2 regions of the Sphingomonas sp. CFBP9019 genome follow, and region 1 is predicted to be linked to the other one. Evidence: riboswitches for the same ligand, from Rfam matches in the RefSeq annotation. Region 1 holds a riboswitch; the other holds the start of a gene.
What was found. A riboswitch is a leader RNA that binds a small molecule or an ion and turns the genes downstream of it on or off. The one in region 1 is predicted to bind thiamine pyrophosphate.

Region 2: linked by a shared signal. The riboswitch ahead of thiC (phosphomethylpyrimidine synthase ThiC) and the one ahead of SOM18_RS15050 (TonB-dependent receptor) in region 1 are both predicted to bind thiamine pyrophosphate.

What each region holds. Positions count from the first base shown of each region.
Region 1 is NZ_JAXCWK010000004.1:703,464-708,764, forward strand. Features, by position in the region: gene SOM18_RS15040 (outer membrane beta-barrel protein) at 1-199, opposite strand, end outside; gene SOM18_RS15045 (FadR/GntR family transcriptional regulator) at 407-1,129, opposite strand; TPP riboswitch at 1,294-1,382, shown strand; gene SOM18_RS15050 (TonB-dependent receptor) at 1,453-3,765, shown strand; gene SOM18_RS15055 (phosphotransferase enzyme family protein) at 3,780-4,931, shown strand; gene pnuC (nicotinamide riboside transporter PnuC) at 4,928-5,301, shown strand, end outside.
Region 2 is NZ_JAXCWK010000004.1:321,332-326,632, forward strand. Features, by position in the region: gene SOM18_RS13170 (hypothetical protein) at 1-194, opposite strand, end outside; partial or broken gene SOM18_RS13175 (sterol desaturase family protein) at 613-971, shown strand; gene SOM18_RS13180 (DUF2141 domain-containing protein) at 877-1,326, shown strand; gene SOM18_RS13185 (MipA/OmpV family protein) at 1,396-2,259, shown strand; TPP riboswitch at 2,349-2,456, shown strand; gene thiC (phosphomethylpyrimidine synthase ThiC) at 2,496-4,418, shown strand; gene SOM18_RS13195 (alkylphosphonate utilization protein) at 4,474-4,779, opposite strand; gene SOM18_RS13200 (hypothetical protein) at 4,805-4,930, opposite strand; gene SOM18_RS13205 (hypothetical protein) at 5,099-5,301, shown strand, end outside.

The DNA of each region.
Region 1 (5,301 bases):
GCAGCACGTTGCTGTCATAGACACTGGTGATCACCGGCACGACACGAAACCGGTCGACATTGCCCGCAACGGGCACGCTGACGGGTGTGTTGACGTTGACCGTCTGTGCCTGCGCACCGCTCACCAAACCGCCAGTCATGGCCGCCGCGAGCGCGACCTTGCCGATCCGTGCAGTTCGCTCGTCTCGAGCCCTTCGCATTGTTTCCCGTCATGTTTTCAATTGCTACCCGCATGATGCGCGGTCGCATTTCGTCCTTCGAGCTATTCCGGCGCTTGTCAAATCTCGACTCGCGGCACCGGGCCCAAGGGCACCGCGTCTCGATAAGTGAAAAGCGCGATCAGGTCGAGTGACGGCGTCGCACGGTGCTGTCCCTTGATCGTACACCGGGTCGCGACGATTCGGGTGTCAGGCCTCGGCGATCAGGCTGAGAACGTCGCCGATCAGGCGTCGCATCGCGTCGCGCGCACCATCGGCATCGCGCGCGGCGATCGCGACGGCGACCGCGGCATGGTCGGCGATGTTCGCGCTGCGCCCCTTGATCCGGTTGGTGAAGCGGATCGAGGTGCGAAGCGCGGTTTCGACCACCGACTGGAACTGTGCGTAGAAGGGGTTGCGCGACGCGCGCAGGACGGCGACGTGGAACGCGATGTCCGCGTCGAGCGGATCGTCATAGCTGCGCTCCGCAGCGGCCATCCGCGCCAGCCCCGCCTCGATCGCGACGATGTCCTGTTCGGTGTGATACAGCGCCGCGAGCGCCGCCGCTTCAGGCTCGATCCCGATCCGCAACTGGTTGAACTGCTGCAGCAGCTCGACCGAAAATTTGCGGTCGAGCAGCCAGCGCAGCACATCGGTGTCGAACAGGTTCCAGCTGCTCGATGGCTGGACGATCGTGCCCTGTCGCGGCCGCGCGCTGACCAGTCCCTTGGCGGTCAGCATCTTGACCGCCTCACGGGTCACCGATCGGCTGACGCCATGCGCCACCGCGATCTCCGCCTCGGTGGGGAAGGGCCGATCCGTATATTGGCCGGTCACGATGGCCTTGCCGAGCAGGTCGAGCATGCCATGCGTAAGGTTCCGTCCCAGATCCCGATTCTCCAGGGCAACGACGTCGGTCAGCACACGCTCCATAAAGCCTGTGTGGCGCAAACCGGTCCGGCTGTCACCCACTGCAAGCAACTGGGCGGGGTGGATTGTCATATAATTCTGTCGCGCGTGTGCCGGGAAGGCGCTGCGGAAGGGCGAACGGGCAATAACGCTATCGCCGGCGGACCGAACCGCCTAGACGGCGCGCTCCCCGGGGGGCCGCTGACGCGCGGCTGAGAGGTGGGCTGCAGCCCATGACCCGCTGAACCTGATCCGGTTGATACCGGCGTAGGGAGGGCTGGCGGCGCGTCCGTCGTCCCTCCGTGTGGAGTGGACGCAAGACCGTGATGATCCTTCGATTTGACCTGATGACGGGCCGGCCGCCCCGTGTTGCATGCAGCGCGCTGGCAGCGGCACTTGCTGCTGTGGTGGCCTTCGCCCCCGCCGGCGCGCAGACGCGGGCGGATGCGCGGGACGGCGCCGACCCGGTCGATATCCGCGTCGTCGGTCTTCTCGATCCCGAGGGGCTGCTCCCCGACCAGACGGTGCCCAAGTCCGAGAGCGCGATCGCCGCGGCGTTCATCACCAAGCAGGCGCCGACGCTCAACGCGTTCCAGCTGGTCAATCTCCTGCCCGGCGCGACCGTCGCGTCGAGTGATCCTTACGGTCTGTCGACCAGTTCGAGCCTGACGTTGCGCGGGCTGGGGCAGGACGAGATCGGCGTGACGATGGAGGGCGCGCCGCAGAACGACATTGGCTATTATTACGCCTATCCCTCGCAGTTCGCTGATACCGAGAATCTGCAGCGCATCGCGCTGGCGCAGGGCGCGGTCGATATCGCGTCGCCGACGCTGGGCGGTGCGGGCGGGTCGCTGTCGCTCTGGCTCGACGATCCGAGTGCGGCGCCGCGCGGGCTCGTCGACCTGTCGATCGGATCCTATGCGGCGCGGCGCGGCTTCGTCCGGCTCGATAGCGGACGGATCGGCCAGACGGGGCTGCGGGCCTTCGTCTCTTATTCGAACACGCGCGCGAACAACTGGCGCGGTGCCGGCCATGACACGCGCCAGCATGTCGATGCCAAGCTGCTCGGCGAATGGGGCAACGGCAACCGCGCGAGCCTGGCGCTGTCGTTCAACGACGCGAACTCGTCGACCTATCGCAGCCCGACGCTCGCCGAATGGCGCGCGCAGGGACGCGATTTCAACTTCGATGCGCGGTACAGCGCGGGCAACACCAATTACTGGCGGCTGTACCGCGCGCCGTTCCGCAACCTCTATGCGTCGGCGCCGGTGCATCTGGCGCTGGGCGCAGGGGTAACGCTCGACAGCACCAGCTATCTGCAGTTCGGCTACGGCAATTCGCCCTATGGGACGCAGCTCGGCACGACCGGCAATTTCCTCGGCATCGAGCCGCTCGCCGATCCGATCGCGCTGCCGGGTGCGGTCGACGGGGTCGCGACGGTGCTGGGCAATTATACCGGCGACCAGCGCCGCGTGGGCACGGTCAACACGCTGACAATCGAGCGCGGCATCCACCGGCTGACCGCGGGGCTGTGGTTCGATCACGGCACCGACCGCGTCGTCCAGTCCTACACCGCGGTCGGCGCCGACGGCGCACCGGCCGATCGCTGGGGGTATCGCGCAAAGGCGATCCGGACCGCGGACGGCCGGTTGCTCGCCTATGAGAACCAGCGGACCGTGACGGTGACCAAGGCGGCGTTCCTGGCCGACCATGTCACGCTGACCCCGCGTCTTGCGGTCGATATCGGGTTCAAGGGCGTCAACGTGCTGCGCAGCGGGCGCAACTACCTGCCCGGGCCGCAGGACCGCGTCCGCCTCGACAGCTTCGCCGCGCTGCCGCGGGCGGCGGTGCATTACGAGATCGACGACCGGCAGCAGCTGTTCGCCAACATCACGACGAACTTCCGCACGCCGAACGAGTTCACGCTCTACGACAGCTATGCGGGCGGTGCGCTGGTCAGCGCGGGGACGACCGCGCTGAAGAACGAATATGCGGTCTCGCAGGAGCTGGGCTATCGCTATATCGGTACAGCGCTGTCCGCATCGGTGACGGGGTTCCATTATGATTTCCGAAACCGCCAGCTGGCGACGGTCATCAATAGCGGCGGCGCGCTGGTCAATTCGACGCTGAATGCCGGGGGGCAGAGCTCCTACGGGATCGATGCCGAGATCGATTACCGCCCGGCGCGCGGCGTCAGCGTCTATGTCTCGGGCGAATATCTGCGCGCGCGGATCAGCGACGACTTGCCGGTCGGCGACGACTATCTGCCGACCCGCGGCCGGCATGCGGTCTCGAGCCCGACCGTCCAGGTCGGTGGCGGCGGGACCTATGACGACGGACGGTTGTTCGGCAGTGTCGCGGTCAAATATGTCGGCCGGCAATATGCGACGTTCGTCAACGACGAGAGCATTAAGGGCTATGCGACGCTCGACCTGTCGGTCGGCGTGCATCTGGCGTCGATGCTCGACGGCAAGCGGACCGACCTGCGGCTGAACGCGATCAACGTGACCGATCCGCGCGTGCTGGCGGGCGTGCAGTCGGTCTCGACCAATGCGCGTGACGTGATCGGGCGCGGCGGGACGCTGATCGCGGGATCTGCGCCGACCTATTATGTCGGGAGTGGTGCGGCCGTCATGGCGACCATCTCGCGCGGCCTGTGACCGGTGCGGGCGCGATGATCGGCGCGGGCTCGCCGGCGGCGCATCTGGTCCACGGGATGGGTACCGACATGGCCGCACCGAGCTGGCCGGCAATCACCGCCGAGGAAGCCGCGACCGTGGTCGCGCAGTTCCCGGCCGCCGGTCCGCTCGAGCGCGTGCACTGGCATTCGCCGCGGCCCTTCTCCGCGGCGGCGCTGATCGAGACCGGGCAGGGGATGTTCCTGCTCAAGCGGCATCATCGCCGGATGCGGACGCCCGATCAGCTCGGCGCGGAACACCGGTTCATCGCGCACCTGCGCCCGCACATTGCGGTGCCCGAGATCATGAGGCTCGCCGCCAGCGATAGCGGCGCGCTGGCCCGCGGCGACTGGACCTATGAACTGCATCGCAAGGCCCCCGGCGTCGACCTGTATCGCGACCGGCCGTCCTGGACGCCGTTCCTGTCGCTGGCGCAGGCGCGGGCGGCGGGCGTTGCGCTGGCGCGGCTGCACCGCGCGTCGCAGGGGTTCGACGCGCCCGCGCGCGTGCCGCAACCGCTGGTCGCGAGCTTCACCATCCTGCCCGATCCCGACCCGATCGCGGCGGCGGAACGCTATGTCGCGGCGCGGCCGGCGCTCGCCGCCTTCCTCGCCCCGCGGCCGTGGCGGCGCGAGCTCACATCGCTGTTCAGCGCGCTCGGCGACGGGTTGCAGCCACGGCTCGCCGCGCAGCCGGCCTTGTGGACGCATAATGACTGGCATCCCTCCAACCTGCTCTGGCAGGAGGAGGACGTGCGGACCGTCATCGATTTCGGGCTGGCGGACCGGACCTGCGCGCTGCACGACCTGGCGATCGCGCTCGAACGCAGCGGTGTCGCCTGGCTGGCGCTCGGGCAGGGCGCGGACGCCACGATCGGCCAGCCCGAGGCGGCGTGTGCGCTGCTGGCGGGCTATGCGGCGACGACCGCGTTCGGTGCGGAGGACGGGGCGACGCTCGTCCGGCTGCTGCCGCTGGTGCATCTCGAATTCGCCCTGTCGGAGGTCGCGTATTTCGCAGGGGTGCTCGGCGACATGAGCGCGGCGGCGCTGGCCTGGGACGGCTATCTGATCGGCCATGCGGCGTGGTTCCTGTCCGAACCGGGGCAGGACTTCCTCCGCGGGATCGCCGATGCGGAGAGCGGCGCGTGACGACGCTCGAGATCGCCGCGGTCGCGGTCAGTTTCCTCGGCATCTGGCTGACCGCGGTGCGGCGGCTGTGGTGCTGGCCGGTCAACTTGCTGGCCTGTGCGCTGTACTTCAAGCTGTTCCTCGACGTGCGGCTCTATGCGGACATGATGCTGCAGGCGGTGTTCGCGGGCGCGCTGGTCTATGGGTGGCGCAACTGGACGCGCGGGCGGCAGGATGCGGGTGACGTCGCCGTCGTGCCGCTACGGCCGATCCCCGCGCTGGCGGGGCTTTGCACCGGTGCGGGTGCCGCGATGGGAATCGGGTTCGTCATGAGCCGCTATACCGACGCGGCGCTGCCCTGGATCGATGCGACGCTGAGCAGCTTCAGCCT
Region 2 (5,301 bases), 380 kb from region 1:
GGATTGATGGGATAGACGGTCCACACCAAGACGTCACCGGCATTGCACGGCGTCGTCAACTCGTTGCCACCCTCGGACGTGCCTTCATAGCCCGTCGTGTCGATCATATACAGACCTTGGGTGATGGTCTGGCCACTGGCCGTCGACTGAGCTGTTTCCACATCCACAGCAATCATGATGTTGATGGTTGCCATATCCTCATCTCCTAAATTTATAGTATCGAGATGGCCTGTCTCTGACATGGCGTCGGACTTTAAAACGGGTGATATCGTCGTAATGGAGCAATGTTCTGCTATCAGGGTCTCAAATCTGTTGACCTGAAAAAAAATATCACATTGGGAGGCGTCAAATAAAGTTCGATAGATGAATTCGTGGCGCTGAATTCTGTAAAATCGATAAAGATATGATGAGGATCCGGTGTTCCGACATAGAATGGGGCGGCGTTTGGTTTGCAGGCGCACAGGCCGTCGTGCTTTGCAGCCGCGTACCCGGATGCCGCCGGTTTCGATCATTTTGCGGGGGCGATAGACTAGAGTCAGTGCAAACAGGTGGAGCACCGGCCGGGCGTGGTCGACCGAGGGTCTGAATGGCAACGGCGTTCGATCCGGTCCCGGCGCTGTGATAATTCCGCTACGGGTCATTGCGATTCCGACCCTGGCGGTGCGCTCGGTTTGGCTCTGACGGTCATGACCGTTATGGAGGGGGCCAATCCGATGGGCCGGGAGGTTTTTCCCCGGTTCATGTGGAGGGGAGCATTGGGGACATGGCTGATCACGGCCAGCCACCATCAGCCACATCATGAACGATACAGGTGCAATTATGAGCTCATTTTCCGGTTCTGGGATCGGCTCTGCGGCACCGACCGGGAGCTCGGCGATGTCCGCAGATCGCATGCCAAGGCTGCCGCGCGTGCTGGCCGCGGCGGCGCTCTGGGCCGTTCTGGCGGCGGCGAGCCCGGTCACGCGGCTTGACGTCGAGGTCGACAATCTTCGCTCGGCCAAGGGCTTGATCCGTATCTGTCTGACCGCCGACCCCGATAATTTCCCCGCCTGTGTCGACGATGCCAAGGCGCTGACCCGGACCCTGCCCGCCGCGGTCCGGACGACGAGCTTTCCGGGCCTGCCGCAGCGCGGCTATGCGCTGGCGATCATCCATGACGAGAACAGCAATTCCAAGCTCGACACGATCGCGGGCATCCCGCGCGAGGGCTATGGCTTCTCGAACAACGCGGCGGTACGCTTCGGACCGCCTCGCTTTTCCGCGGCACGGTTCATGCTCGTCGGTGATGCTGAAATGCAACAGGTCAGGATGCGTTACATCTTCTGACGGATTGCAACGGACCGAATGGGGTTGCCCCGCGTTGCGCGGTGGAACCTTTTTGTCCGGAGCCCGTCCTTGCGCGCATTCTCACTCGTTCTGACTGCCGCAACCGCGGCAGTCGCCCTCGCCACGCCGGCACTTGCGCAGACGGATCCCAATCCGACCCCGCCAATCACCGATCCCGCCGACAACAACCGCATCACGCTGGGGCTCGGCGTCGCGTCGCTTCCCGATTACGAAGGTGCGGACAGCAACAGCTTCACCCCCGGCGCGGTCGCGATCGGTACGGTCCGCGGGCATGACTTCTTTACGCGCGGTACGCAGCTCTATGTGAACCTGATCCCCAATACGGGGTCGGTCGGGATCAACTACGAAGTCGGCGTTATCGCCGCCGTCCGCACCGATCGCACGGGCCGGGTCGACAACCGGCAGGTCCGCGCGCTCGGCAAGATCGACACGGCCTATGAAGTCGGCGGCTTTGTCGGCATCGGCAAGACCGGCGTCATCACCAGCGAATACGACACGCTGACCGCGCGTGTCGCCTATATCCACGACGTGTCGGGCACGCACGACAGCTATGTCATCACCCCGCAGGTCAACTACACGACGCCGCTGTCGGTCCGCACCCTGGTCGCCTTCGGCCTGTCGGCGGATTATGCAGGCAAGGGCTTTGGCCGGACCTATGCCGCGGTCACGCCGATCGGCACGATCAACAGCGGTCTGCGCACCTATGACATCAACGACAGCGGCTTCCGCCGGGTCAACGTCTCCGCGTTTGCTTTGCAGAGCCTGTCGGGCGATCTGCGCCGCGGCTTCGGCGTCGGCGCAGGGGTGCTCTACGGCCGCATGCTCGGCAAGTACAAGGACAGCCCGATCGTCGCGGACGTCGGCGATGCCGACCAGTGGCTCGGCGCGGTGGGCCTGACCTACACCTTCTGATCGCAACCCGCCGATCGATCCGAAACCCCGTGCGGCCCGGCCGTGCGGGGTTTTTCCGTTTGCGCCCCCGTCCGTTGCGCCTATGCTCGCCCTACCCCGGGGGAGCGCCGATCCGCGCTTGAGAGGAAGGCAGGAGCCTTCGACCCGCTGAACCTGATCCGGTTGATACCGGCGGAGGGAGGGAGCGGTCGCCACAGAACCGCATGCCTTGCTCCGAGACCTTTAGGAGCAAGCGCATGGCCGATTACGATCCCCGCATCCCGACCGCCGACATCGGCGTCACCACCGGCCCGATCCGCGGCTCGCGGAAGATCCATGTCGCGGTGCCCTCCAGCCCCGACGTCCGCGTCGCGATGCGCGAGATCGTGCTCGACCCCAGCTGCTCCGAGCCGCCCTTGCGCGTCTACGACACCAGCGGTCCGTACACCGACCCCAGGGCGACGATCGACATCAACGCCGGCCTGCCGCAACTCCGCCGCCAGTGGATCGAGGCGCGCGGCGACGTCGAGAGTTACGACGCGCGCGCGGTCCGGCCCGAGGATAATGGCCAGCTCGGCCCCGACCGCTCGGGCGGCGTCCCGCAATTTCCCGGCAGCATCAAGCGCCCGTTGCGCGCCAGGGCTGGCGCCAATGTCAGCCAGATGCATTACGCACGCCGTGGCATCATCACGCCCGAGATGGAATATGTCGCGACGCGGGAGAATCTCGGCCGCGCGATGCTGAAAGAGTATAAGCGCGACGGCGAGAGCTTCGGTGCGTCGATCCCCGACTTCGTCACCCCCGAGTTCGTCCGCGACGAGGTCGCGCGCGGCCGCGCGATCATCCCCAACAACGTCAACCACCCCGAATCCGAGCCGATGGCGATCGGCCGCAACTTCCTGGTCAAGATCAACGCCAATATCGGCAATTCGGCGGTCGCGTCGAACGTCGCCGCCGAGGTCGACAAGCTCGTCTGGTCGATCCGCTGGGGCGCGGACACGGTGATGGACCTGAGCACCGGCCGCAACATCCACGACACGCGCGAATGGATCCTGCGCAACAGCCCCGTGCCGATCGGCACCGTGCCGATCTATCAGGCACTCGAGAAGGTCGGCGGCGTCGCCGAGGATCTGACTTGGGAGATCTTCCGCGACACGCTGATCGAACAGGCGGAGCAGGGCGTGGATTACTTCACGATCCACGCCGGCGTGCGCCTCGCCTATATCCCGATGACCGCCAAGCGGGTCACCGGCATCGTCTCGCGCGGCGGCTCGATCATGGCGAAATGGTGCCTCAGCCACCACAAGGAGAGCTTCCTCTACGAGCGCTTCGACGAGATCACCGAGATCATGAAGGCGTATGACATCGCCTATTCGCTCGGCGACGGGCTGCGCCCCGGCAGCATCGCCGACGCGAACGACGAGGCGCAGTTCAGCGAGCTCTACACGCTCGGTGAACTCACGCACCGCGCATGGAAGAGCGACGTCCAGGTTATGATCGAGGGCCCCGGCCATGTGCCGATGCACAAGATCAAGGAGAATATGGAAAAGCAGCTCGAGGTCTGCGGCGAGGCGCCCTTCTATACCTTGGGGCCGCTCACCACCGACATCGCGCCGGGTTATGACCATATCACCAGCGGCATCGGCGCGGCGCAGATCGGCTGGTACGGCACCGCGATGCTTTGCTACGTCACGCCCAAGGAGCATCTGGGCTTGCCCGACCGCGACGACGTGAAGGTCGGCGTCGTCACCTACAAGCTCGCCGCACACGCCGCCGACCTCGCCAAGGGTCACCCTGCCGCGCAGATGCGCGACGACGCGCTGAGCCGCGCGCGCTTCGAGTTCCGCTGGCGCGACCAGTTCAACCTGAGCCTCGACCCCGATACGGCCGAGCAATATCACGACCAGACGCTCCCCGCAGAAGGCGCCAAGACCGCGCATTTCTGCTCGATGTGCGGTCCGAAATTCTGCTCGATGAAGATCACGCAGGAGGTGCGTGACTTCGCCGCCAAACAGAACGGCCCCGCCGACACGTTCCTAGCGGCCGATATCGATCAGACCGACGCCAACCGCGCGATCTTCGCCAAGGGTGCGCATGCCGACGCAGAAAAGGGCATGGCTGAAATGAGCGAGAGGTTCCGCGAGAAGGGCAGCGAGATCTACCTCCCCGCGGACGTCTGATCCGCCACATCCCGAACTCCTCCCCCGGCAGGGGGAATATCAGGGGGTGCGTCCGTTACCGCTTGCGCACGAACTCCGCGCGCAGCACCAGACCCTTGATCCCCTCATAGCGACAGTCGATCTCCTGCGCGTCACCGGTCAGGCGGATCGCCTTGATCAGCGTGCCGCGCTTGAGCGTCTGGCCCGCGCCCTTGACGGTCAGGTCCTTGATCAGCGTCACCTGGTCGCCGTCCGCCAGCACGTTGCCGACCGAGTCGCGGACCACGACCGTGTCGTCGTCCGCCGCGCGGGTCGTGGATGCGGCGTCGGCGGCGACCCATTCGCCGCTGGCCTCGTCATAGACGTAATCGTCGTCCGCCATCGTCATCGTCCTGTTTCGTGCCGGATCACTTGAGCGTCGTCATCTCGACGGGCTTGCCCTTGGTCGTCGGGTTCGACGCGTTCGCCTTGGGCTCCTTCTCGGCCTTGGGCTTGCGGACTTCCTTGTTCGATTTCTTCTGGCTCTTGGCCATGATGCTGCCCTTCCGGCGGGGCGGAGCGCCCCGGGACGGCGACGATACACGCTTGCACTCGCGCATACCCGTAGATTCGGATCGTCGAGTCGCCCCGGCAGCGCCGGCATCGCGGGCAACCTCAGCCCGGTCGGCGCGTTGGGATGTAAAGACCATGAGGGGGCTGCGATGCATATCGGATCCGGGGCTGCGCCGATCACCCTGTCGCTGCGTGCGGGGATGGCAATGCTTGCCATGGCCGTGTCAGGCTGCAGTGCGGGCGACGATCCCCAGCAGACCGCTGCGGTCGCCAACTTCACGCCGCCTGCCACGCGGACGCCGACCCCCGTGGCGGGGCAGGCGCAGACCACGCCGCTCACCGCCTATGTCGG